Regions from separate parts of the Allobosea sp. RAF48 genome, predicted to be linked through region 1. Evidence: predicted binding sites of a transcription regulator. Region 1 holds the regulator's gene; each other region holds the start of a gene.
What was found. The regulator PhoB, encoded in region 1, activates phosphate uptake and scavenging genes when phosphate is short. The targets are predictions, from matches to a motif close to TGTCATNNANCTGTCAT.
Positions count from the first base shown of each region.

Region 2: a site for PhoB is predicted at 1,080-1,096, ahead of ugpB (sn-glycerol-3-phosphate ABC transporter substrate-binding protein UgpB). Genes of this name have one in related genera too.
Region 3: a site for PhoB is predicted at 1,037-1,053, ahead of AB4Z10_RS09410 (putative 2-aminoethylphosphonate ABC transporter substrate-binding protein). Genes of this name have one in related genera too.

Region 1 covers NZ_JBFRDZ010000015.1:166,423-168,682, forward strand. Annotated here, with positions in the region: gene AB4Z10_RS24395 (SpoIIAA family protein) at 1-114, shown strand, start outside; gene AB4Z10_RS24400 (DUF3175 domain-containing protein) at 131-415, shown strand; gene AB4Z10_RS24405 (hypothetical protein) at 670-849, opposite strand; gene phoB (phosphate regulon transcriptional regulator PhoB) at 948-1,646, opposite strand; gene phoU (phosphate signaling complex protein PhoU) at 1,663-2,260, opposite strand, start outside.
Region 2 covers NZ_JBFRDZ010000007.1:67,075-69,334, reverse strand. Annotated here, with positions in the region: gene ugpB (sn-glycerol-3-phosphate ABC transporter substrate-binding protein UgpB) at 1-989, opposite strand, end outside; gene AB4Z10_RS14870 (fumarylacetoacetate hydrolase family protein) at 1,192-2,260, shown strand, end outside.
Region 3 covers NZ_JBFRDZ010000004.1:108,799-111,058, forward strand. Annotated here, with positions in the region: gene phnY (phosphonoacetaldehyde dehydrogenase) at 1-947, shown strand, start outside; gene AB4Z10_RS09410 (putative 2-aminoethylphosphonate ABC transporter substrate-binding protein) at 1,057-2,076, shown strand; gene AB4Z10_RS09415 (putative 2-aminoethylphosphonate ABC transporter ATP-binding protein) at 2,198-2,260, shown strand, end outside.

The sequences.
Region 1 (2,260 bases):
GTCGACCTGCTCAACCCAGCGATCCCCTTCGTGACCGTCCGCACCTTCAAGCCGGAGGAGTACGAGACCGCACTGACCTGGGCCGGTGACATCGAGGGCGGGCCAAACGCCTGACCGACAGGAGGACGCCATGACTGCCCACAAACGCAGGTGGTCGGCCGATATCACCACCCGGAGCAACGCGCTCGATCTTGAGAAGGCGGTGTTCAAGCAGGGCGATCCGCGACGGATCGCACGTTCGCTGAAGCGGTCGGCTGAACACAGCCGGCTCCGCAAGTCGAGCCCCTATCGCTCGGCGATGTCGATGCTGACTTTCTACATCAACCGCGCCGGCCGGAACCTGCCGGCCGAGCGGCGCAGGACGCTGGAAGCGGCCAAGCACAGCTTGCGCCGCCTCTTCTACCGAGAGGGCTGAGGCTCCTGCCGGCCCCTTCAGGGATCGTCCTGTAGGGGGCTTCTCGCGGGGCCGCCACCCTTGCGGGCCGGATCATGCGAGCGATGGCTGTCGCGCTCGCCACCACCGCCCGAAAACGCGAACCTGCCGGGTTTCGTCGTCGGCAGGCGGCTTGCGGATGTCCGCCGGCTTCTCCGCATTCTCATGGGACGAGCCCGGCCGCCGTGCCGGATGCTTCGCGGCGCCTTCGTCGAGGCCAGCATGGGGCAGCCTCCTCAACGATCCTGCTGGAGACCCTGATGGCTCGTGTTGATGCGGGTGTTGCCCTGCTGGTCATGCTGGCTCGGGCGGCGCTCGCCACCTCCTAGCGCTGCGCATATCGTGCCCGGCATGATCCGGCTCGCCCGGGCCCTTGTCGCTTCGACTGGCCGGCGGGATGGGCGCATCTTGCTCATGGCGACCTCCTCTGGCTCGCGCTGACCTTCGGGGTCAACGCGAGCGAGCAGGCAAGGTTCATCGCCAGTCGCGATGAAGAGGAGAGCTGGAGCGCCGCTCAGCTGCGCGCAAAAGTCTCGTCGAAGGCGTAGCCGGCGCCGCGCACGGTGCGCAGCGGGTCCTTGGTATTGGCGGGCGTGATCGCCTTGCGCAGCCGGCCGACATGGACGTCGACGGTGCGCTCGTCGATATAGACGTCGCGGCCCCAGACGGCGTCGAGCAGTTGGGCGCGCGAATAGACGCGGCCGGGCGCCTGCATCAGGAACTCCAGCAGCCTGAACTCGGTCGGGCCGAGATGCAGCTCGCTGCCGGCGCGGCGGACGCGCCGTGTGGTGCGGTCGAGTTCGAGGTCGCCGGCGGCAAGCAGTCCCGCGACATGGCCCGGCTTGGCGCGGCGCAGCAGCGCCTGGATGCGCGCGATCAGCTCCGGCAACGAAAAGGGCTTCACCACATAGTCGTCGGCGCCGGTCGCGAGCCCGCGCACGCGCTCGGTCTCCTCGCCACGCGCGGTCAGCATGATGATCGGCACGCGCTCGGTGTCGCGTCGCGACCGCAGCCGGCGGCAAAGCTCGATCCCCGAGAGGCCCGGCAGCATCCAGTCGAGCAGCACGAGATCGGGGGTGTGGTCGCGCAGATGAAGCTCCGCATCGTCCCCGCGCGCCACGCTGTCCACCTCGAAGCCCTCGGCTTCGAGATTGTAGCGCAGCAGCAGGGTCAGCGGCTCCTCGTCCTCGACGATCAGGATGCGTGCGGCCATGATTCCTTGCCTCGCCTCAGCTGCCCGTGACCGCCTCGACTTCGATATTGGTCGTGTCGAGCTTCGGCCGGTTCACGTCGAGCGAGTCGCCGGTGATGAGGTAATGGATCGTCTCGGCGATGTTGGTGGTGTGGTCGCCGATGCGCTCGATGTTCTTCGCGCAGAACAGGAGATGCGTGCAGAAGGTGATGTTGCGCGGATCCTCCATCATGTAGGTCAGGAGTTCGCGGAACAGCGAGGTGTAGAGCGCGTCGATCTCGTCGTCGCGGCGCCAGACCTCGAGCGCCTTCTGCTCGTTGCCTGCGGCGTAGGCGTCGAGCACGTCCTTGAGTTGCGCCTGCACCAGGCGGCTGATGTGCTCGAGCCCGACCACGGCGCGGTGCGGCGGCTGGAACTGGCCGGCGATGGCGACGGCGCGCTTGGCGATGTTCTTGGCGAGATCGCCGACGCGTTCGATGTCGGCCGCGATGCGGATCGCCGAGATCAGTTCGCGCAGGTCGTTCGCGAGCGGCTGGCGCCGGGCGATGGTCAGCACCGCCTTCTCTTCGACGTCCCGCTGCAGGTTGTCGAGGCGCTGGTCGGCGGTGATGATCTTCTGGGCGAGGCCGGTGTCG
Region 2 (2,260 bases), on a different contig from region 1:
GTGAAGAACTTGGCGACGCCCTTGTACTCGTTCGCCTTCTTGCCGCCCATCACCCACAGCGAGGCGCCGCCGATGATCGAGTTCTGCGGCGCACCCTGCACATCCGGATAATACGGCATCGCCGCATTGCCCCAGTCGAACTTGGCATTCGCCTTGACGTTGCCGAAGAAGCCCGAGGAGGTCAGGAAGATCGGGCACTCACCCGAGGTGAAGCGGCCTTCGCCGTTGTTGGTGCGGCCGGAATAATCGTAGGTCTTGTCCTTCTGCAGCTCGACCAGATTGGTCCAGTGCTTGAGGAAGGCCGGGCTCTTGTTGAAGTTCAGCACGGCGTCGAAGCCGGCCATGCCGTTGACCTTGGTCGAGAGCGGGATGTTATGCCAGGCGCCGAACTGCTCGATATTGGCCCAGGTCGCCCAGGCGTTCGAGACGGCGCACTTGTCGTAGCCGGCAGCCTTCAGCTTCTTGGCGGCCTCGAAGGTCTCGGGCCAGGTCTTCGGCGGCTTCGCCGGGTCGAGGCCCGCCTTCTTGAAGGCGTCCTTGTTGTACCACATCACCATCGAGGACGAATTGAACGGCATCGAGAGCATGTCGCCCTTAGCCGTCGAATAATAGCCGGTGATGGCGGGGAGATAGGCGTTCGGATCGAACTTCTCGCCGGCTTCCTTCATCACCTCGTGAACCGGCTTGATCGCGCCCTTGGCCGACATCATCGTGCCGGTGCCGACCTCAAAGACCTGCAGGATGTGCGGCGCCTGGCCGGCGCGGAAAGCGGCGATGCCGGCGTTCAGCGCGTCGGGATAGGAGCCCTTGTAGACCGGGACGACCTTGTAGTCCTTCTGCGAGGCGTTGAAGTCCTCAGCGAGCTTGACGACCACGTCGTTGTTGGCGCCCGTCAGGGCATGCCACCACTGGATTTCGGTCTGCGCAAGGGCCGGCGAAGCGCCGACGAGCGCGAAAGCGGCGACCGACATCAGGATGCGCGATTTGATGCTCATGGAGTGTCTCCCTTCCGCGGGCGGGCGCCGCCGCGGTTCTTGTCGTTGGTGCGCAAGCTAGCATGAAGCGCAGGCGACATTTCAATGACAAAACGATGACAGTTTTTGCAAGGCACTTATGGCCGCGGCCCGGCTTGCGCATTCACGCATAAACAGCTGATCTGCGCATCCTGACTCGCCTTTTCCGGACCGCATCATGACGAGCCTCGCCCTTTCCGTCTCGACGACCTTGCCACAGGATGCCGCCGCCGCCGCGCTGGCCGGCCGCGTCTGGCGCCCCGATCTCGGCGGCCCGGCGGTGGTCACGCTGCGCGACGGGCAGGTCGTCGACATCACCGCCACCTTCCCGACCAGCCGCGACCTCTGCGAGAGCGCCGATCCGGCGGCCGCACTGCGCGCTGCGAAAGGCGAGGCACTGGGCTCGCTCGCCGAGATCCTTGCCAACACGCCTGTGGACGGCCGCGATCCGAAGCGCCCCTGGCTGCTGTCGCCGCTCGACCTTCAGGCGGTGAAGGCGGCCGGCGTCACCTTCGCGATCTCGATGCTGGAGCGCGTCATCGAGGAGAAGGCGCGCGGGAACCCGGCGGCGGCCGCGACCATCCGCGAGGAGATCGGCAAGCTGATAGGCGACGACCTCTCCAAGCTGAAGCCCGGCTCGGCCGAGGCGATGCATCTCAAGGAGGTGCTGATCGCGCAGGGCGCCTGGAGCCAGTATCTCGAAGTCGGCATCGGGCCGGATGCCGAGATCTTCACAAAGGCCCCGGCGATGTCGACGGTCGGCACGGGCACTGACGCCGGCCTGCATCCGGCATCGAGCTGGAACAACCCGGAACCCGAGATCGTCCTGATCGTCGCTTCGGACGGACGCATCGTCGGCGCCACGCTCGGCAACGACGTCAACCTGCGCGATGTCGAGGGCCGCTCGGCCCTGCTGCTCGGCAAGGCCAAGGACAACAATGCGGCGGCCGCGGTCGGCCCCTTCATCCGCTTCTTCGATGCCGGCTTCACGCTCGATCATGTCCGCAAGACGACGGTGACCCTGACGGTCGAGGGCGAGGACGGCTTCACGCTGGAGGGCTCGTCCTCGATCGCCAAGATCAGCCGCGACCCGGCCGACCTCGCGGCGCAGATGATCGGCCCGCACCATCAGTATCCCGACGGGGCGGCGCTCTACCTCGGCACCATGTTCGCGCCGATCAAGGATCGCGATGCGCCGGGCGGCGGCTTCACCCACAAATACGGAGACATCGTCACCATCGCAGCGC
Region 3 (2,260 bases), on a different contig from region 1:
CCCCGGCGATCGCGACCAATAATCGTCTCGTGCTGAAGCCGACCGAACTGACCCCGCTGACCGCGCTGGCGCTGGCCGACGTGCTCTACGAGGCCGGGCTGCCGCCGGAGATGCTCTCGGTCGTCACCGGCAACCCCTCAACCATGGGCGACGCGATGATTACCGATCCCGATGCGGACCTGGTGACCTTCACCGGCTCGGTCAGGGTCGGCAAGCACATCGCCGCCAATGCCGGCTACAAGCGCATCGTGCTCGAGCTCGGCGGCAACGACCCGCTGATCGTCATGGAGGATGCCGATCTCGACAAGGCGGCCGAGCTCGCCGTCACCGGCGCGACCAAGAACTCCGGCCAGCGCTGCACGGCGGTGAAGCGCATCCTGGTGGTCGAGAGCGTCGCCGACGCCTTCTCCAAGCTGGTGGTCGAGAAGGCCAGGAAGCTGAAATGCGGCGACCCGATGGACCCGCAGACCGATGTCGGCACCGTTATCAACGCCCGCTCGGCCGCGCTCTTCCAGGCCCGCGTCGACGATGCCGTGACGAAGGGGGCCGAGGTGCTCTACGGCAAGAGGGCCGAGGGCGCGCTGTTCCACCCGACGGTGGTCGACCGCATCCCCTATGACTGCGAACTGGTGCACGAGGAGACCTTCGGCCCGGTGATCCCGATCGTGCGCGTGCCCGACGACATCGCCGAGGTGATCCGGATCTCGAACTCGACCGCCTATGGTCTCTCTTCCGGCATCTGCACCAACCGCTACGACTACATCCAGCGCTTCGTCGCGGAGCTGGAGGTCGGCACCGTGAACCTCTGGGAGGTTCCCGGCTACCGCATCGAGATGTCTCCCTTTGGCGGCATCAAGGATTCCGGCCTCGGCTACAAGGAGGGCGTCGTCGAAGCCATGAAATCCTTCACAAACGTCAAGACCTGGTCGATGCCCTGGACCGCTTGAAGACGAAGAAAGACCAAAGCCGGCGGCTCGACCCGCCGGCTTTTCCAAATCCAGGGGAATGAAGCGCCGCAAGAGTGCCCAAACTGAACATAACGAGGGGATGAGAACAATGAAGAGCTGGCTTGCTTCCTGTGTTATCGGCGCTTTCGCACTCGCGCTTCCCGGCGCCGCGCAGGCCCAAAAGACGAAGGTGACGATCTACACCGCGCTGGAGAACGACCAACTCGGGCCGTTCAAGGCCTCGATCGAGAAGGCAGTGCCCGAAGCGGAGGTCGTCTGGGTCCGCGACTCCACAGGCGTCATCACCGCCCGCTTCCTGGCCGAAAAGGACAATCCGCGAGCGGACATGGTGATGGGCCTGGCCGCATCGAGCCTGCTCATGTTCGAGAAGGCCGGGCTGCTGGAAACCTACAAGCCGGCCGGCGCCGATGCGCTGAAGCCGGTGTTCCGCGATGCCAACAGCCCCTATACCTGGACTGGCATGGACGCCTATCTCGGCGTGGTCTGCTACAATACCGCCGAGGCCAAGGGCGTGCCCGTGCCGAGCTCGTGGAAGGACCTGCTCAACCCGGCTTTCAAGGGCAAGATCGTGATGCCCCATCCGGCCTCCTCCGGCACCGGCTATCTGATGGTCGCCGGCTGGCTGCAGAGCATGGGCGAGGCCGAGGGCTGGAAGTTCATGGACGGGCTGCACGAGAACATCGCGGCATATCTGCATTCGGGTTCCGCGCCCTGCGTGCAGGCGGCGCGCGGCGAGCGCACCATCGGTCTGGCGCTCGACATGCGCGGCGCTTCCGAGAAGAGCAAAGGCGCGCCGATCGAGGTCGTGATTCCGAAGGAAGGCGTGGGCTGGGAAATGGAAGCCAGCGCCATCGTCAAGGGTAGCAAGAACCTCTCCGTCTCCAAGAAGATCGCCGACTGGTCGACGACCAAGGAGGCGAACGAACTCTACTCGAAGACCTACGCCATCGTGGCTGCGCCGGGTGTCGAGAACAAGCCGGCGAACTATCCTGCCAATGCCGAGGCGGGGATGATCAAAAACGACCTGACCTGGATGGCCGACAATCGCGAGCGCGTGCTCGCCGAATGGTCGAAGCGCTACGAGTCCAAGGCGGCGCCGAAGAACTGAGCCTTGCCATGCCGCCGGCCCGCGCAAGCGGCTGGCGGCATGGTCTGTGCAAGACGCAAGAGAGCGGCTTCGCCGTTGCACGCGAGCCTGATCACTGCCTGTTCAGATGAAGGTCGGCACGATGTCCACGACTACGGCCCCATTCCTCTCGATCCGAGCCCTCGCCAAGAATTACGGCGCGTTT